Regions from separate parts of the Holdemania sp. 1001302B_160321_E10 genome, predicted to be linked through region 1. Evidence: a T-box and tRNA genes for the amino acid it is inferred to sense, from the RefSeq annotation. Region 1 holds a T-box; the other holds one or more tRNA genes.
The links. A T-box is a leader RNA that pairs with one kind of tRNA and senses whether it is charged. The one in region 1 lies ahead of alaS (alanine--tRNA ligase), so its partner is inferred to be a tRNA-Ala.
Positions count from the first base shown of each region.

Region 1 (10,216 bases):
ACAGCTTGCCGTTGAGCGGATCCGCTTCTACGGAACCCACGATTGTGAACTCGTCAATCTGATGCGTGTCGAGTTCTTCGATCTTAACGGTTGAACCGATTTTCGCAACCCGTACCGAGCCCTGCTTATCGTCGATGATTTCGATATTGTTAAGCATGACTTCCAGCTCGCGGATCCGGGCTTCAACCTGAGCCTGACGATCCCGCGCGGCATCGTAGTCGGCGTTTTCAGACAAGTCGCCCTGCGCCCGGGCGGCCTTTAAATCTTCAATGACTTCCTGACGAACGACATGGATCAGGTTTTCCTGTTCCTTTTTTAATTCTTCAAGACCTTCTTGAGTTACATAAATTTTATCATCTGCCATTGGTTTTCTCACTCCTTAGCTCGGCTATTATAGCATATTTGGACTGATGATGCTACTGATTTTTGTCTTCAGCAGATCGATCGCAACGATGTTGCTTCCGCCCTCGGGGATGATCACGTCGGCATACCGTTTGGACGGTTCGATAAACTGCTCGTGCATCACCCGCACGGTTTCTGTGTATTGATTAACGACCGACTGCAGCGTTCTTCCGCGTTCCTCAACATCCCGCAAAAGCCGCCGGATAAAGCGGATATCGGCATCGGTATCGACGTACACCTTAATGTTTAAGCGCTTGCGCAGCTCCGGTTCCTCCAGCACAAACAGCCCCTCGAGCACGACGACATCGCATGGCTCGATCACTTCCGTAACAGTGCTGCGGGTATGCTGGACAAAGTCGTAAACCGGCTTCTCAATCGCTTGCCCGGCTAACAGGGCGTCGATCTGTTCGATCATCAGCGCGTGATCGAAGGCAAACGGATGATCATAATTCGTTTTTACCCGCTCCGCCATCGTTTTCTGCGACTGGTCTTTGTAATAATCGTCCTCGCGGATGATCACGACCGACCGCGTCTGTTCAAATTCTTCCTTCAGACACTGGGCAATCGTCGTTTTGCCCGACGCGCTGCCGCCGGCGATGCCGATCAATAACGGCTTCATCTTCCCTCACCTCTTCCTGACTGACGTTTATTTTAAATACTTGCGGACATTGGCCTGATGCTCGGCGTAGGTCTTGGCGTAATACACCGTGCCGTCACCCTTCACATCGGCCATGAAATACAGGTAATCGCTGGCCTGCGGCTGCAGGACCGCCTGAATCGCATCGCGTCCCGGATTGAGAATCGGGCCGGGCGGCAAACCTTCGACGCGGTAGGTGTTATACGGGGAATCAAAGTCCGGATTGACCTCGCACGCCATCCAGTCGTCGTCTTTTTCCTTATCTATCGCATAGCACACGGTGACGCTCGACTGCAGCTTCATGCCGGCGGCCAGACGGTTGTAGAACACGCCCGCGACCAGCTGCATATCGCTCGGCTTGGCCGCTTCATACTGAACAATCGAAGCCAGCGTAAACAGCTGGTGCACGCTCAGCTGCGACTGCGCGAACTGATCCGCAAACTCATTGTAAACCTTCAGCGTCTGATCCAGTATCTTGCGGGTAATCTGATCGGCGTCGGCGTCGACAAAGAAATTGTAGGTTTCCGGAAACAGATAGCCTTCTAATAAAATCCGGCTGTCCGCGTTGAAGATTTCCTCGGTTAAAAACGGATAATCACTCATCAGCGAACGGACATAGCTTTCATCGTTCCACAGCGCCAACATTTCATCCTTGCTGCAGCGCGTCGTCTCGCCGATTTTTTCAGCGATATGCTTCGCCCAGTCGCCCTCGATGAACGTTAAGCGCGTGTCGTTAACGACCGCCCCGTGGGAATCGTTGAGCACTTCAAAAATCTCCCGGACTTCCCAGCTCGGATCCAAGATGTACGTGCCGGCTTTGATGTTCGTCAGCTTCGCCAGCTTGACACTGATCTTCGCCGCCCAGCCGCTGCGGATCACGCCCTGATCTTCCAGGTTCTTAATGACCCGGTTGAGCGATTCGCCCTGACTGACGGTAAAGGTGATCTGTTCGCTTTCCGAAGCGGCCGGCTTCAGCTGACCGTTGTAAAAGAAAATCCCGCCCAGAACCAGGCCGGCGCATACGACCAGCACGATCAGTACGGCGGCCAGTCCGTTATTCTTTTTGCGCCGTTTATTCTTCGACTTCGGCATCGTCTAATTCCTCGACAAAAGCCCCGAAGACTTCCTCGATCATGCTCCACTCCTCGGGATCCTCAACCGGTTCCATTTCGCCCTCGTCGGTGTAGCTGCAGGCGAAAACCTCGCCTTCCTCATCCTTCGGATCGGTGAACAGCACATAGCTTTTGCTGCGGCTGTCGTCGTCGAAGGTGAACAGGATTTCCATTTCTGTTTCCGTGCCGTCTTCTTCCGTAATTAAAATTTTATTTGATTCCAACATCGCTTTTTCCTCCTTTTTGCGATTCAAATGAAAGAGTGCATTGCTGCACTCTTAGCGCTTCTGATCTAAATAACTCTGCAGGATTTGCACTGCCGCCATCTGATCGATCACCGCTTTGCGCTTTTTGCGGGAAACGTCCGCAGAGATTAAGATTCGCTCGGCCGCCGCCGTCGTCAGCCGTTCATCCTGCAAGATGACCGGCAGGCCGCAGGCTGCTTCCAGCTTCGCCTTGAAATCCAGCGATATCTGGCCGCGGATCCCGACATCGCCGTTCATGTGCTTCGGCAGGCCCAGTACAAACTTCACTGCACCCAGCTCCTTCGCCAGCTGCACCGCCCGGGCGCAGGCCGCGTCGTAATCGTCATCCGCAAACCGGAACGTTTCCACGGTCCGGGCAATCATGCCCAGGGGATCGGAAACCGCGATGCCCAGCGTGCGGCTGCCCAGGTCCAGCCCCATGATCCGTTCCATTACTTTTCTTCCAGGTAGGAACGCACCAGTTCCTCGATGATTTCGTAACGCTCGACCGACTGAATGATGCTGCGGGCGTTGTGATGCGAGGAAATGTAGGCCGGATCATTGGAAATCAGATACCCTGCCAGCTGGTTCACTGCATTGTAGCCTCGTTCTTCGAGCGCTTCTTTTGTCAGCCGGAGCACCTGCTTGATGTTATCTCTGCGGATCTCCTCTGACTTAAAAGACATCGTTTCGGTAATTTGTTTTGACATGGATATCCCTCCTTGAATTCATTTTAGCGTAAACTGCGGAAATTGGAAAGGGATTTTCAAAGTTTTGAGCGAATCAGCGCAAAGACTTCGTCCACTTTGGAACCATCCTTGCCGCCCGACTGCGCCATGTCCGGCCGGCCGCCGCCGTTGCCCTGGCTCATCTGGGCCGCCATTTTCACGAAATCTCCGGCTTTTATGCCCTTGGCGATCGCTTCCTTGCTGCAGGCGCAGACATAGGTGACCTTGCCTTCCGAAGGATTGGCTAAGAAGATGAAAGATTTTTCACACTTATTGCGCAGCGTTTCCGCCAGATTCTTCATCGCCTGTCCGTCAAGTCCGGAAACCTCTTCCAGAATGATATTCAGACCGTTGACCGCTTCCGCATGATTGACCATGTCGTCTGCTTTTAAGACCATCATTTTCTGGTTCAGCTGCCCGATTTCTTTTTTCAGCGCCGCGTTTTCTTCCAGCACGCCCGCGACCTTTTCACTGACGCCGTTAAGGCTGTTCATCTTCAGCTGCGCGGCGATCGTTTTTAACACGTCCTGCTCGCTAACGAACTCCTGATAAGCCGCATAGCCGGTCTTGGCGGTGATCCGGCGAATGCCGGAGCCGATGCTTTCTTCGCTGACGATTTTGAACACACCGATATCCTGCGTATTGTGGACATGCGTGCCGGCGCACAGTTCCTTGGAAACCTCGCCCATGGATACGACGCGGACTTCATCGCCGTATTTTTCATCAAACAGCGCGATCGCGCCGGAATGTTTGGCTTCTTCAATCGCCATGACTTCGGTATGGACCGGAAATTTCGCCATGACAAATTCGTTGACCAGCGCTTCGACTTCCTTTAACTGCTGATCGCTGACCTTTTCAAAATGCGTGAAGTCAAACCGCGCGTAATCCTGGCAGACATAAGAGCCAGCCTGGGCGATGTGATCGCCGACGATCTTCTTCAGCGCGCTCTGCATCAGATGGACGCAGGAATGATTGGCCATCGTGCGGATCCGTCGCTGAACGTCGACCTGCAGCTGCAGCTTCATGCCTTCTTTCAGCACGCCGTCGACGACTTTCACATGATGCATAAACTGCTTGTGCGGCGCCTTCTTGACGTCGAGCACTTCGCAATCCGCTTCGTCGCAGCGCATCGTGCCGCCGTCGGCCACCTGTCCGCCGCTTTCGGCGTAGAAGCAGGAACGGTCGAGGATGACCTCGCCCTCGTCTTCCAGCATCGCGACGCGCACGCCGTTTTTAAACAATCCGGTGATCGTTCCGGTATCGCTCATTGTTTCATAGCCCGTGAATTCAAACGGCGCCGTGAAATCCATCAGATCGGCCGACTGGCTGGCCATCGACTGCGCGTCTTCACGCGCGGCCCGGGCACGTTCACGCTGCTTCGCCATCTGCGCCTCAAAGCCTTCCTCGTCGATCGTATAACCGCGCTCACCGGCGATTTCTTTCGTCAGCTCCAGCGGGAAGCCGTAGGTATCGTACAGCTTGAAGACGACCTCGCCGCTCAAGGTTTTCGCCGCTTCGGCTTTGGCCAGCTCCTCATTGAGCAGCTTTTCACCGTTGGCCAGCGTCGAGTGGAACGCTTCTTCCTCATTTTTAACCAGCTTGGCGACAAATTCCGTCTTTTCTAACAGATACGGATAGAAATCCTTCATGTTGTCAGCGACGACGTCGACCAGCTTGTACATAAACGCGCCGTTAATGCCTAATTTAATACCGTAGCGAACCGCCCGGCGCAGCACCCGGCGCAGCACGTAGCCGCGGCCCTCGTTGGAGAACATCGCGCCGTCGCTCAGCGCGAAGGTCACGGTGCGGATATGGTCGGCAATGACGCGGTACGCCATTTTATATTCACCTTCATACGGATGCTTGGCGAGCTTTTCCGCCGCGCGGATGATCGGCAGGAACAGGTCGGTATCAAAGTTCGTTTCCCCTTCCTGGATGATCGAAACTAACCGTTCCAGTCCCATGCCGGTATCAATGTTCTTGTGCGGCAGCTCTTTATACAGCTTGCGGTCCGTTCCCGGCCGGCAGTCAAACTGACTGAACACGACGTTCCAGACTTCGATGTAGCGGTCGTTCTCCATTTCTTCAAAGAACAGCTTTTCGCCTAACCCCTCCGGGTCATACTTTTCGCCGCGGTCATAGAAAATCTCGCTGTCCGGTCCGCCCGGCCCTTCGCCGATCTCCCAGAAGTTATCTTCGGTTTTTAAGATATGGCTTGGATCGACGCCGCACACCTCGGTCCAGATGCGGTAAGCTTCCTCATCGTCCGGATAGACAGTGACATACAGCTTGTTTTTGTCAAAGCCGATCCACTTTGGCGAGGTTAAAAATTCCCAGGCGAACGGGATCGCGTCCGCTTTGAAGTAATCGCCGATCGAGAAGTTACCGAGCATCTCAAAGAACGTATGATGCCGGGCGGTTTTGCCGACGTTTTCGATATCGTTGGTGCGGATCGACTTCTGCGCGTTGGCGATCCGGTTGCAGGCCGGTTTCTCGCTGCCGTCGAAATATTTTTTCAGCGCCGCGACGCCCGCATTGATCCACAGCAGCGTCGGATCGTTATGCGGGATCAGCGAAGCTCCCGGTTCGATCATGTGACCTTTGGATTGGAAGTAGTCCAGAAACATCTGGCGTACCTGGTTGCCTGTTAATTCTTTCATGTTTGTTTCTTCCTTTCTTTGTCTGATGCGTCTGCCAAAATAAAAAGCGCCCTGAAACTCCAGGAACGCTTTACTCACGCGGTACCATCCTGATTCATTTCTTTCCTTCAAAAGAAATGCCCTCATTTCTCTTTAACGCAGAGCACACGTTGCTTTGGGCAAACTCGGAAGCGGCTTCGATCAGATTCCATGAAAACTTGCACCGCCGTTTTCTCTCTGCAATGGAACAGCCTGATCTACTCTTCTTCGTCATCGTTTTCAAAACTATCGAAATTATACCACACTGTTTCCCACGTGCCAACTGTTTCCGTGCATTTTGCGAAAAGATAGCTGCGGTAGGCCAGCTGTACAATCGCGGCCAGGATCGGCGCCAGAATGATCCCGATCATGCCGAAGAAACAGCCCCCGGCCAAAAGTGCGATCAGCGTATAAACCGGCCGCAGGTTCATGACCTTTTTGAAGATCAGCGGCTGCACCCAGTTCGCTTCGATCTGCTGGATCAGCCACAACAAGACACCCAATACCCACGGGATCTGACCGGTTGCGAAATATTGCGCAAGCAGGATCACGATCTGACCGACCGTTGCGCCCAGATAGGGAATCAGATTGAACAGCGCAAGCATGATCGCGTAGAATACGGCGTTGGGTACGCTGAAGATCAACAACAGCACCGACACCGTGATCATTAAAAACAACAAATCCAGCGCCAACCCGCGCAGATAGTGATAGACGACGCGCGAGCTGGTCTTGTAGAAAAGCAGCCAGTGCTGATAGGACGGAAGCCGCTTTTTGAGAATGCGCCCGAAGGCTTCCATGTCCAGCGCAATGAAATACGCACCTAAAAAGCTGACGCCGAAAAACGACAGCCGGTCGACGGCGCTGCGAGTCGCGCTCATCGCCGCCTCATAGCCGGCCGTGAATACGCCGTGCCAATCCAGCTGTCCGGCCCAGTGAAAGAACTCGGTCGCCGCCAGATGTTCTCTTAACCGGCCCGCTTCGCCCAGCAGCTGCGCCCCCTGCTCCATCACTAACGGCACCATCATGCCGATGCCCAGAACCAACAGCCCGAGGAAACCGAAGTACACCAGCGAACAGCTGATCCCCCGGGGAAACGGCAGTTTCTCGACAAACGGCTCAAACAGAAACACGATCAGACAGGAGAACAACAGCGGCGACAGCGCGTGGAAGACGGCCATCAGCACAACATCCCAGCCTAACATCCTGAGCACGATCATCACGGTCAGCACGCAGCCTAACAGCTGCAGCCAGCGTTTCCAGTCCGTTCGTTCAAACAGGTCTTTCATAAAAGAGAAACCCCGCAACGACGGGGTTAGTGTTCAAGATCCATCTGGTGCATTTTGCGGATCAGCTTCTTTTTACATTTGCAGGCCTTGTAATAAGCGTCGTCGAGTTCATCCTCGTTTGTGAACGCGACCACCATGCCGGCAGCCATGCCAACCATGAAACCGAATAACCATTTTTTCATACGTTCCACTCCTTTTGGTGTTAGTATGTCCGCAAGCGGATAAACTTATGCTTAAAATTCCGGATTCAGCATCGCCGCGATCCGCCGGGTAAGCGTCGTTGAGCGCAAATGGTGTTCCTGGCTGGCAATCCCGCGGATTAACGCGTCCTTTTCGCCTAAAAGGACCAGCGATTTTTTAGCGCGGGTGACGCCGGTATAGATCAGCCGCCGCTGAAGCATGATCCCGTAATCACGCACGACCGGCATGATGACGATCGGATATTCGCTGCCCTGGGATTTATGCACGGAAATGCAGTAGGCGTGCGAAATGTTGAGCAGGTTATCCGAGGTGTATTCAACGAGAATTCCTTCGAAGTCGACGATCAGCCGGTTTTTGCCGGCTTCGTCCTCATTGGCGTAAACGATTTCCACAAGCATGCCGATATCGCCGTTGTAGACGTCGTCATCCGGCTGGTTTTTCAATTGTAAAATTTTGTCGCCCTCGCGGAAGGTACGGTAGCCCGCCTTCCATTCGCGCTTGCCCTGCTCCGGCGGATTCAGGCATTGCTGCAAAGCGGCATTCAGCCGGTCGATTCCGGCCGGTCCGTTGTATTTGCTGGCGAGCACCTGAATGTCCTGGATATCGTAGCCCTTGTTGAGCGCCGACTGAACGACGTTGATGACCTGGTCCTTGATCTCGTAAAGTCCGACCGGGAAAAACGCCACGTCGCCATGACAGTCCAGCTCCTCCGTCTGGCCCTGACGAATCTGATGCGCCAGCGTGATCACGTCGCTGCCCTCGCTCTGGCGGAAGATCCGTTCCAGCCGGACTAACGGAAACAGCTCGGAGGTGATTAAATCCTTCAAGACGCAGCCGCAGCGGACCGAAGGCAGCTGATCCTCGTCGCCGATGATGCACAGCTTCTTGACATGCACCGAGGCCTTGCACAGCGCCGCGAACAGCCAGCTGTCGACCATGGAAAATTCGTCGATGATCAACAGATCGACGATCAGCGGATCCTGTTCCGTCTTGGTAAACGTATTCGATTCCAGATCCCAGCCCAACAAACTGTGGATCGTAAACGTATCGGTTTCCGTCAGCTCAGCCAGCCGCTTCGCCGCCCGTCCGGTCGGGGCGCAGCAGGCGATCCGCTGGTACGGATACAGTTTTTTAAACAACGCGGTCAACGCCCGCACAACGGTTGTCTTGCCCGTTCCCGGGCCGCCGGTCAGGATCATCGCGTCATGTTCAAAAAACGTGTGGATCGCGTCCAGCTGCGCCTGATCGTAGGTGATCGCCAGCTTTTCCTGCAGCGCGTCCAGCTCAAGCTGCAGCGTTTGGGGATCGACCGGTTCCAGTTCTTCAAACGGAAACAGCGTCAGAAACTGCGCGATCTGGACCTCCGCGTCATATTGATCGACATGATAGATCCGCCCTTCTTCTTCCACTAACCGTCGTTGTAAAAGCAGCGATTCCAGCAGTTCGTCAAAATCATAGGTCAGACCGGCGCACTGGCGTTTCATCTGATGCGCCAGCCCTTCGCGGCTGACATACGTATCGCCGCTTTGCATGTTCATCTGATCGACCAGCGCCACCATCGCCGCTTCCAGCCGGCGCGGATCCTCCAGCTCAAAGCCCAGCGACATCGCGACTTTGTCCGCCGTCGCAAACCCGATGCCGTCGACCTCGTCGACCATCCGGTACGGATTTTCCTGGATTTTCTCAACCGCTTCCTTACCGTAGATCCGCTCCAGCTTCATGACGTTGCGCATCCCCAGACCATGAGCGACAAAGAACTGGATCAGATTTTCCAGATCGTCGTCGCTTTCTTTTAACCCTTCCAGAATCGCTGTCCGGCGCTTGCTTGTCATTTTCGGCACGCTGTCCAGCACGGTGGGGTCGTTTTTAATCCGATGAATCGCGTCTTTGCCAAGGGCCGCCACAATCGTTTCGGCATATTTTTTGCCGATGCCCTCAAATAACGGACCGGACAGAAAACGAATCAGGGAATCCTCGTCGTCCGGCATGACGCGGTGGAAGGTCTCGACCTGAAACTGCATTCCATAGCGGGGATGATCGACATAGCTGCCGCTTAACTCCATCAGCGCATCCTCGCTGAACACCGGCAGATATCCGGTGATCGTCACCTGCCGCTGCTGCAGATCATCAACGATAAAACGAGCGACAGTGTAGCCGTTGTCGTCGTTGCGGAAGACGATCTGCTTCAGTTTGCCGCGGATGACGTCGCGTTCCTCACTCATTTCCCTCATTCCTTTCTCACAGCAGGATCAGCATCACGCTGATCAGATTGTTCAGCCCGTGCATCAGCAGCGGACTGACGATCGTCTGATTTTCTTCCTCGGCCGCGCATAACAGATAGCCCATCGTGCCGTAAACGAGAATAAAGATCCCGTCGCTGAGATTGCCGCTCAGCAGCGACGTGAACACATGCAGAAGACCAAACAGAAATCCGCTGACCAGCGCAGCGGTGCGAAAGCTGCCCCGCTGGCGCAGCGGCGTAAAGACGGCCCCGCGGAAGACGGTTTCCTCGACAACCGGCGCAAATAGACAGGTGACCAGAATGATCTGCAGCGGCGACTGGCTCAGCTGCTGGACGACGGTATCCTGATTCTGGCTGCTTGACATTCCGGTGATCAGAATGATCGCCAGATTCATCCCATACATCACCAGCCACATCTGAACATAGCGCGTCAGCGTCGATTTGACAATCGTCCGCCGGTTTTGCCGAAAACGCTCAAGATGTTCCTTTAACAGCGGCCAGGCCGCGCCGACCGTCACCGTAAAAACCAGAATATAGACCAGATTTTCCAACATCCGGTCAAGATTGGGGATCCCTAAGGGCGCAAACAGCCGGAGAAGCACCCCGATCAACAGGGGATAAAGAAACAGGTAGCCCGCGAAATAATTGAACAGGATGACCTGCACCCGGCGCTTTGACAGCCTGA
Region 1 covers NZ_JADNEM010000017.1:58,113-68,328, reverse strand. Annotated here, with positions in the region: gene greA (transcription elongation factor GreA) at 1-364, opposite strand, end outside; gene udk (uridine kinase) at 392-1,021, opposite strand; gene mltG (endolytic transglycosylase MltG) at 1,049-2,131, opposite strand; gene I2D94_RS11375 (DUF1292 domain-containing protein) at 2,112-2,378, opposite strand; gene ruvX (Holliday junction resolvase RuvX) at 2,430-2,849, opposite strand; gene I2D94_RS11365 (IreB family regulatory phosphoprotein) at 2,849-3,106, opposite strand; gene alaS (alanine--tRNA ligase) at 3,163-5,784, opposite strand; T-box leader at 5,843-6,046, opposite strand; gene I2D94_RS11355 (AI-2E family transporter) at 6,021-7,088, opposite strand; gene I2D94_RS11350 (hypothetical protein) at 7,115-7,270, opposite strand; gene I2D94_RS11345 (ATP-dependent RecD-like DNA helicase) at 7,322-9,511, opposite strand; gene I2D94_RS11340 (CPBP family intramembrane glutamic endopeptidase) at 9,528-10,216, opposite strand, start outside.

Region 2 (10,216 bases), on a different contig from region 1:
ACCACGATGATCACCGTTGTCGTCATTCTTGCCGGTTCAACGTTTATCTCCCTGAAATGGATTCTGTTAGGCGATTTGTTAACCTATCTGCTTTATATCAACAACCTGACCGAGCCGGTCAAGAAGCTGATCAACTTTACCGAACAATTTCAGGAAGGCATTACCGGCTTCCAGCGGTTTATGGAAATCATGGAAGTCGAGCCGGACATCAAGGATCAGCCGCACGCGGCAGTGCTGGCGAACGTTAAAGGCGCGGTGGATTTCGAAAATGTCGGATTTCAATACGCCTCTTCCAAGGATTATGTCCTCAAGCACATTGATCTGCATGTCGAACCGGGCGAGTATCTGGCGCTGGTCGGCTCCTCCGGCGCGGGCAAAACAACGTTGTGTTCCCTGATTCCGCGATTTTACGAGGTCAGCGAAGGCCGGATTCTGGTCGATGGTCAGGATATCCGCAGCGTGACAATGAAATCGCTGCGTTCCTGCATCGGCATCGTCCAGCAGGATGTCTATCTGTTCGCCGGCAACGTCATGGACAACATCCGCTACGGCCGGCCGGAGGCAAGCGAGGAAGAAGTGATCGCCGCCGCCAAGGCCGCCAATGCCCATGATTTCATCATGGAGCTGCCAAATGGGTATAATACAGATATTGGACAGCGCGGCGTGAAATTGTCCGGCGGTCAGAAACAGCGCTTATCCATTGCGCGCGTCTTCCTGAAGAATCCGCCGATTCTGATTTTTGACGAAGCGACCAGCGCGCTGGACAACGAAAGTGAAAAGGTCGTTCAGGATTCGCTGGAACGGCTGGCCCGCAACCGCACGACATTTGTCATCGCACACCGCCTGTCCACCATCCGCAACGCCAGACGCATCGTCGTGCTGGGTGAGGAAGGTATTCTGGAACAAGGCAATCATGCCGAGCTGATGGCTGCGGACGGTGCTTACGCGCATCTGTACCGCATGCAATTTGAACATTGACCTGAAGGGGGTTTTACTATCTCGCAATTCTTCTGCTTCTGGGATGAGGTACTTCCCGGCACGGCTTATGGTTTTCTAAGTCCGCTGCACATTCTGGAAATTCTAATGATTCCGCTGAGCTGCTTCTGGCTGATTCGCTGGACGCGCACCCATTCCCGCCAGTCCGGCCGGCGGCTGCTTCATGGATTTGCGATTGCGATTCCTCTGCTGGAACTGACGCGCATTCTATGGCTGTACCGCTTGGGCGAGGGATATTGGGTAAAACTGCTGCCGCTGCATTTATGCGGCCTGCAGATCTTCTTTATCCCGCTGGCGGTCTTTACGCGCCATCCGGCGCTACGCAGTTATGTCTGGGCGACGTCCATTTTGGGCGGAATCACGGCGATTGTCTATCCGGCGGGGATTGTCGGCACTTATCCGTTTTTCCACTTTCAAACCCTCCAAAGCTTCGCCCTGCATCTGCTTCTGATCCTGACGCCCCTTCTGATATTTCTGACTGACGATGACTCGCCGCGCTTAAAACAACTGCCTTCCGTCGTCCTGATTCTGAGCGGCAGCGCACTGTGTGCCTTTGCCGTGGACTGGATCTGGGGGCAGAATTACATGTTCTTACGGGAAGTCCCCCAGATCGCCTTCCTGCAGGCGATCAAGAACTGGGGCGGCTATCCTGCTTACTGGCTGACGCTGGCAGCAGCGGTCATCGCCGGATGCGCTCTTCTGCTTGTTCTGGGCGAACAATGGCATAGAAAAAAACTGGAATCTTCTGCGGATTGAGAAAATTCCAGCTTTTTTCTGCTCTGTAACAACGATTTCCAATTCTCAGTTCTGGATTGAACTGTCAAATTTCCCGTGATTTTTCCCAGGCTTCGTCCAGCAGCGTTTTCTGATAGCGGCGGGATAATTCCATCTGTTTCACTAATAACTCCTCATAATACGGTTTTAACACGGGATCCTGAATCCGGGCGCACCCCTTTTCAATAACGGCCTGTTCCCGGGCGGCATCCAGAATCGGCAGGTTGTGTTCCTTCTTATACGCGAGCACCTGACGAACAGCTTCCATTCGTTTTTCAAACAATTCCGCCATCTGTGCATCGACTTCATTAATCGTTTTTCGTGCCCGTTGTAAACAATCTTGCATAACTTCCTCCTTATAAGATCTTGACAATTCGAAAAATGGTGGTAAACTTAATATCGTGTCTGGGGCCGTAGCTCAGCTGGGAGAGCGTTGCGTTCGCAATGCAAAGGTCGCGAGTTCGATCCTCGTCGGCTCCACCAGATTTCCAATTCGACAGGAACAATCGTTCCTGTCTTTTATTTTGTATTATACACGAGTTGGCGGATAAAAAAAAGATTTTCTGTCCTTCCCGTTCTATAAAACAAAGCTCGGCGCTGAAATCAGCCTGACGCGCATCATTCCCCCTCGCCATCATCCTGAAACTGCCTGTATCCAAACTGAATCCCACTTGATTTTCAAAGCTTCAATTAAAAGAAGCCCAGAGAATCAGCATGATCTCTGGACTTGATTTGAAACCTGTCTGGCCAGCAGCCGGAAATTAAGCAACCTCCACGCCGGCTTTTTCCGCCATGAAGTTCAGCCATTTATCCCGCTTCATCAAGGATATCCGGTCGGTAGTCATATTCCCGGTTTCCGGATCCTCATGCGTAATCGTAATTCCAATCGGCATCAAACTCTGAGAACATTTTCCCAGCTCTCGAATGGTTTTGTAGGGAATAACGATATTCTCTTCCAGCAACCCGGTAATGACGATCACCCGGTTTTCTGTGAAATACGCCCAGCCTTGCTTCCATTTGCCCATTTTCCCGATCAGCCGTTCAACATAACTGGCCTGCAGGAAATCAACGAGCGTATCCTCCGGTTCCATGACGCCCAATTCAATCAGTTTCTGTTTTTGCTTTTCCATTTTTGATAATCCCATATTAGCCTCCCTGCTTATTCAGATTTAATTATAAACCTTTCCTCCGCCTTTTTCTTGTAAGATATTCCACAAAAGCTGATGTTTTAATTTTTTCTGCAGCGAAAATTGCCAACTCCCGCCGTTCAGCGGATGTTCGCCATCCCGACATCACCTCGTTTATGAGCCCGTCGCAAAGGGACGTCTGCCTGATTCGGCAGGACGTCCCTTTCTGTTTGATTTTTGACTCAAGTCTAAGACTCGTCGTTTTTCTTTTTCACCGCATTCCGCAGAGCTTCCATCGCTTCCGGACTTGGATCTGGCGGAATCAGTTCGCCTTTCCGGAAATAGAATCCCTGCATGTAATCCGTGCCGCAATCGACCAGCGCTTCCATTTCCTCGCGGGTTTCCACGCCTTCTGCCAGAATTTTTATCTTCCGGCTGCGGAAATAAACGACCAGTCCTTCATAGAATTCACGGCGGTTAAGATCGCGGTCAAGACCCCGAATGATGCTCATATCGACTTTCACGTAGTTGGGCATCAGATCCAGCAGCGTCGCTTCGCCATTATAGCCGGTTCCGTAATCATCCAGCGCGATTTCCTGATGTTGATCAAGACAGCGCTGTCGCTTGTGGATCGTTGCCATTTCGCCCATTTTTTCGCTTTCCGTCAGCTCAATGACGACCTGCGAATTGTAGCGGCCGAACCGGCGATCCAGTTCTTCCAGATCCTGCGGCGTCAGGCGCAGGCTGGAAATCGAGTTGATGAACAATTTTTTCCCTTGCAGCCGCTGATGATACCGATCAATGGCCTCCATCGCTTTAAACCAGGTCAATCGTTCAATCTGATACAGCCGCGACTGGGCGCGGGCAATCCGCAGCACTTCGGACGGCGTCTTCAGCTTTTCCATCTTTGGCCGCATCAGCATTTCATAACCATAGACGGTCTGCGACTGGACGTCGATAATCGGCTGGAATACAAAATCGATCAGTTCGTTTTCAATCAGCCGGTTGAGATCTTCGCTGCTGTGCAGCATAAACGAATCCTTACGGTAGCTTTCAATCTCAAAATCCTTTATTCCGCCCTTGACGGAATTTTTAATCTCATACATCGCGAAATCAGCGTATTTGATCAACTCTTCCAGATTGCGGCTGTCCTTCGGATACCACGAAACTCCGAAGGAAGCGCGGATCCGGATACTCTTGCCATCCGGCAGCTCCATTTCATAAGCAGCCATGGCCTTCCGGATCTGTTCAATCTTCTGACGAATCTGGAAGTCTGTCTCATAGCCATAAAACAGAACATAGAACTCATCGCCCGACATCCGCGCCGCAATTTCATGCGGACCGGCGTTATTGCGCAGCACATCCGCAGCGCTTCGGATATAACCATCGCCGCAATCGTGACCATAGGTATCATTGATATATTTCAGATTATCCAGATCCATCATCATAAACGCCGTAATCTTCAGCCGTTCCGGATGCTCGAAGCGTTCCTGAGCAAAGCGCTGGAATGCCCGCCGGTTCAGCAGGTTGGTCAGCACGTCGTAATCGCGTTCATATTCTATGCGGTGCCGCTCGACCATTTCCGCCGTTATATCCTGCACCACGCCCAGAATCGTGTGCGCCCGCGCCGCGGTTTTCAACCGCATCCAGCGAGCTCCGCCGCCGTCCTGTTCCAATTTGACGGTCTTTTCCCGCAGCCGGCCCAGTTCATCCAGATCCAGATCCAATAAGCGCAGCTGTCTGGAAAATTCATCCAGCGTCAGCATCTGATCTTCATGGTCAGCCTGCGGGTCCAGCACATCGAAGAAACCGGAAGTACAGAAGACGGAATTCTTTTCAAGCTCAATCTCAAACGCACCGATCTGAATTGAAAGCATGCCGATGATCTGCGAAAGCCGCGAACTGTTCTCCGCCACGCTCTTGCTTAATTCCTCAATCGCCTGGCTTAACTGATCGATTTCCGTAATCCGGATCGGATCCAGATGGATCGGTTTGTTCGGATTGGAATTACGCACCTTGCGGGCCAGCGCGCCGATCTGCCGGGATGGGCGGTAGCTGGCATACATCGTCGCCGCCAGTCCCACCAGCATGGATAAAATCATAAAGGTCAGAATGCTGTTCTGCATTTTACCCGAGAACCCGTACAACGCTTCCTGCGATTCCAGACCGACCAGAACCCAGCGCTGATGGGAAAACGGCGCATTGGAATTGTAGAGATCCAGCGGCTGCAGACTGCCGTAAATTTTCTGCTTCAGTTTTAAAGCGGATGTATGGATTAAAGCGCCGTCGCCGGAGACGTCGGCATCCTTTTGAAAGATGAGCTCTTCCGCTTCTCCGAACATCGCGATGAACACGCCGCCGCTGTGCGTCACCTTCTGCAAGGTCAATCCATCCGTCTGCGGCTGCGTCTCGTCAAGAATCGCAAGCATGTAGGAACCGGATTGATCCGCCAGCAACTCCTTCGACGGCAAGATGGTTTTCAGATAATCCTCCGCCAGCGAAACGCCCAGCACGCCTAACACCGTTCCCTCGCTGTCTGCCAGCGGCTGCGTATAGGTAATCGTTTTGATCAGGTCTTCGTTCAACATCGAACCATAGCCCCAATACCCGGCGTCTTCACTGGACAGATCCGGATTGGAGCGAATCGCCTGCACCGGGTTGTTATAAAAATAACTCTCGCCGCCGATCTTAAAACGCGGACTCCAACTGACGTCCATCGCAATGTCCAGACTCTGCGCCACATCGGTCGGCGAACGTTCCATCAACAAGTCCGAATTGTCATAAGGGTTATTGATCGGATCCAGATCCCGCAGATAAATACCACTTTTCTCCTTTTCCTCAGCCCTGTCGTTCAGAGGACCTTCAAAAACGAGAAAAACGCCGGTTACCGTATTCCTGCGCATCAGCGCAATCAGATCCGGACCGATTTTTTTCAAAATTTCGCTGGTCACAGCCGCACCCGGCACCAGGTCGGCGACGGTCATGCCCGCTTCGCTCAGCTGCTGCTCAATTTCTTCTTCGATCTTCGTCTGATAGATGGAGAAATTACTCCAGCGCTGAATCATTTCATTCTCTAAATAATTCTTCCGATTGATGACCCGTTCGTTCAGGATTTCCTCAGCGTTGCGGTCAAGCTTGGTAATGACGCCGCCGCTGAAAACCAACATCCCAAACAGACTGATCTGAAAAATTTGAACGACGATCAAAGGGATCAGAATACGATTGAAAACACTTCTTTTTTTCAGCATATTCCGGTTACTCCTTTTCTTAAAAACGTTATTCCTGGACGATTTTTTGCATCTGTTGACTCAACGCCGCGAACCAGGCGTCGAAATAGGCTTCCGTTTCAAATTCAGCGGTTGCTTCATCAAGGCTCTGCCCCTGCGCCAGACGTTCAACGACCTGCTCGCGATCCGCCTTCGCCAGATCCTGCATCGAAGTATCCAGCAGAGACCGCGCGTCGCTGCCGCCTTCAAAAGCCTTCGTCGTATACAGCTGAACTTCACTCAGCTGTTTCTCGGCCACTTCAACAACGTCAATCATTTCTGCCGAGTCCAGCTCCGCATTGTTTTCAATAACTTTTTTGATCGTCTCAAAATCATTCGCGGCTTTCTTTACCGGCAGATATCCGGAAGCCAGTGAGAACTGAATATTCCGACGTTCCTCTGTGAACCATTTTAAGAAAAGAACTGATGCGTATTCATGCTGGGTATCCGAAGCGGTCACAACCATGCCCGCCCCCTGCTGAACGGCAATTTTCTCACCCTGTTCAAACATCGGAGCCGGCGCCACGATCGATTCAATCGGATAACTTTCAACGTCGCTGACCGCCACTTCCTTCGGAAAATAAGCCGCCCCGCTGCTGGATCCGACCAGCGCGATCAAATCGCCGGTCTTCGCGTCGTCGGAACGGAAACGGCCCTGCGCCGTGAAGTAACCCCGGATATATGGCACATAATAATTATCCCACAGTTTTTTAAAGACATCGCGGTCCAGATTCAGCGTCACCTGATTTCCTTCCACCGCAAAGATTTCCTGCCCCAGCTGACGGCTGCCGATGATCATGTAATTCGCCATCGCATCCCGGCCGAAGAACGCCTTGCCATCATTCGGCTGCGGCGTCAGGCTGTCGGTCCATTCATAGTACGTCCGCGCGGTCTTCGTCACGCCTTCAAGCGTCTTCAGATCGTCCAGCGTGACGCCGCAGGCTTCCGCGAACCGATCCCAGTCTGTTTTGTTCAACATCATCAATTCCGTCGACTTGGCGATCGGAAAAATTTTCAGGCTGCCGTCCTCTCCGATCTGACCTTCGTTTAAATATTCGTCGCGATAGGACGCCAGTTCCTCCTTGCTCATATACTTGTCAATCGAAGCGACCAGTCCCAATTTATCGACTTTGTACGCGGTATCGGCATAAGCCGCGAAAATATCGGGAATTTCACCGGCGCCGACTTTCTTCTCCGCCGCTTCCTCAACCTTGGTGATCAGATCGTTGACATTGCCCTGACTGTACGCTTCAACAACAATGCCTTTCTCCGCGCCCACCGTGTCGTTGAATTCTGTAACCAGTTCGTCAAACGCCGCTTTCTGCGTACCGTTGTAATAAGTCCAAATCTCCAGCGTAACCGGTTTATTCGGATCGAGCAGTTTGTCATAATTCTCCTTTTCAGCGGCGCAGCCCTGCATCATAAGCATGGCGGCAGCAGCTAAAACCCCAAGTTTTGTTATTTTTTTCATCTTCCTGCACCTTTTCTTTATTAGTTTTATTATAGTAGCTTTCCGTTTAAATTACCACGTTTTTACAGGTATGAAGATCGTTCTTACCTAACCCAAAATTGTTCTGAATATCACGTTTTCCCCTTCCTGCCCCGGTTCGCAAATCACATTCAGGTTCCGTGCGTTTCCCCGCGAAAAACTTTCCGGCTTATTTCGATTCGATGTAGCGGCGGGAAAATCCCGCCGGTTTCGCTTTTGATCAGCGGTCAAAAGCTGGATTGTAACGATAGAAGTTGCGGCAGTCCAGATCCTTGCGGACGAATTCCAGAGCTTCACCGAAACGCTGGAAGTGAACGATCTCGCGCTGGCGTAAAAATACCAGCGGTCCGTAGACTTCCGGATCCTTCGCTAAACGCATCAGGTTCTCATACGTTGTGCGGGCTTTCTGTTCCGCCGCCATATCCTCGGACAGATCGGTAATCGGATCGCCCTTGGACTGGATATACGCCGTCGTGTACGGCATGCCGCTGGCGCCTTGCGGATAAACGCCGGCAGTATGATCGACGTAATAGTCCGCTGCATTGGCAGCCTTGATCTGCTGTGCTGAACAGCCCTTGAGCAGCTGGTAAACCATCGTGGCGATCATTTCCTCATGCGCCATTTCTTCCGTTCCGATGTCCGTCAATAACGCGCGGATTTCCGGATACGGCATCGCGTAGCGTTGGTTCAGATACCGATCAGACGCACCCTTTTCGCCATCCGGGCCGCCCAGCTGCGTGATGATCAGCTTGGCCATCGCCGGGTCCGGCTTCCGGATATTCACAGGATACTGCAATTTTTTCTCATAGATCCACATGGTTTATCCCTCCCTTTCCCACGGCCATGGACTATTGATCCAATCCCAGCGGCGTCCGCGGCTGTCGCGGTTGGTCAGCGGACCGCAGACGCGGTTGTATTCCTCCGCCGCTTTGCGGCGCAGGCCGGTAACATAACGGTAATAGCTCAGCGCGACTTCGTTTTGTGGATGGGTGTCCAGAAATAAGACCGCTTCCTGAATCGCGAAATCCAGTTCCTGCAGCTCCCGCAGCATTTCATTTCTATTCATCCTGACAGCCTCCCTTTCCCGTAAACGGCAAGTCCAGCTCAACAAACAGCGTTCCTCTTAACAAGGCGCGCGGGCGGCTGTAGATTTCCCGTTTTCCAGTCCAGCGCTGGCGGGCGACATACGCCATTGCCAGGCTCATATCCGGGCAGCGGTGATGATTACCGCAGCCTGGACGGCCATCGTCATCCTGATCATCGGTATCGTTGCCGCAGCCACAGCCGCAGCCGTTGCCCGGACGGTTGCCATGGTCATGATCGCCGCAGCCGCAGCCCGGACGGCCATCGTCATCCTGATCGTCGGTATCGTTGCCGCAGCCACAGCCGCAGCCGTTGCCCGGACGGTTGCCATGGTCATGATCGCCGCAGCCGCAGCCCGGACGGCCATCGTCATCCTGATCGTCGGTATCGTTGCCGCAGCCGCAGCCGCAGCCGTTGCCCGGACGGTTGCCATGGTCATGATCGCCGCAGCCGCAGTCTGGCGGACATACCGGAGGCTTCGGACGGCAGCCGCAGCCCGCAGACAGGTTCACGGCCTCCTCCACAAACATTTCATCCTCCATAAAATCGGCTTCGTCAAAACGCGTGCGGAAATCATCGCTCCACCCTGCGCAATGTGGTCTGCGCGGCGGGGTCGGACGGTGCGGACGGCCGCATTCCATAGCGAAATCTTCGTCCGTTTCCATCCAGCTGCGAGGAATCCGCGGTTCTCTTCCTACGTTTTCCATCGACATTCTCCTTTCCGGTCAAAATCTCGTTGACCCACTGTATACTATTGTTCCTGTATGCCGGGATCTGGGAGATCGCCAAGAAAGAAACAATAAAAAAGCACAGAGTTTTCCTCCATGCTTGTTAAAAACCACGCTACAACGCAAACAGATGCGTCGCAATCGCAAAATAAATCATGATCGAGCAGGTGTCGACAATCGTCGTGATTAACGGAGCGGCCATGATCGCCGGATCCAGATGCACCTTTTTTGCCAATAACGGAAGCAGACAGCCGATCAATTCCGCCAGAAAAACCGTACACATTAACGAAACACCCAGCAGGATCGCCAGCCGCGGATCCTGATACATAACAACGATCCGCAGACCGTTGACCGCCGCCAGCGCCGCGCCGACAAGCAGCGCGATCCGGCTTTCCTTAAACGCAACTTTGAACAGATCGCCAAAGCGGATCTCGTCGGTGGCGATGCCGCGGATGACCAGCGTCGAGCTTTGGGTGCCGCAGTTGCCGCCGGTATCCATCAACATGGGAATAAACGAAACCAGCAGCGGAATCGCGGAAATTGTTTCTTCATAGCGGGAGATGATCGTACCGGTGATCGTTGCCGAAAGCATTAAAAACAACAGCCACAGAATCCGGTGTTTGGCGTGATTGAATACCGAAGTTCCAAAATAGGAATCATCGCCGGGCTGCACCGCCGCCATCAATGCGATATCCTCCGCCATTTCTTCCTGATAAACTTCCATCGCATCGTCAAAGGTAACGATCCCGACCA
Region 2 covers NZ_JADNEM010000010.1:80,175-90,390, reverse strand. Annotated here, with positions in the region: gene I2D94_RS07955 (ABC transporter ATP-binding protein) at 1-978, shown strand, start outside; gene I2D94_RS07950 (TIGR02206 family membrane protein) at 997-1,752, shown strand; gene I2D94_RS07945 (chorismate mutase) at 1,817-2,116, opposite strand; tRNA gene I2D94_RS07940 (tRNA-Ala) at 2,178-2,253, shown strand; gene I2D94_RS07935 (hypothetical protein) at 2,532-2,915, opposite strand; gene I2D94_RS07930 (GGDEF and EAL domain-containing protein) at 3,146-6,145, opposite strand; gene I2D94_RS07925 (extracellular solute-binding protein) at 6,174-7,634, opposite strand; gene I2D94_RS07920 (manganese catalase family protein) at 7,873-8,469, opposite strand; gene I2D94_RS07915 (spore coat protein CotJB) at 8,473-8,718, opposite strand; gene I2D94_RS07910 (spore coat associated protein CotJA) at 8,711-9,442, opposite strand; gene mgtE (magnesium transporter) at 9,579-10,216, opposite strand, start outside.
Region 2: it encodes a tRNA-Ala, which carries the amino acid that the T-box ahead of alaS (alanine--tRNA ligase) is inferred to sense. The anticodon was not compared.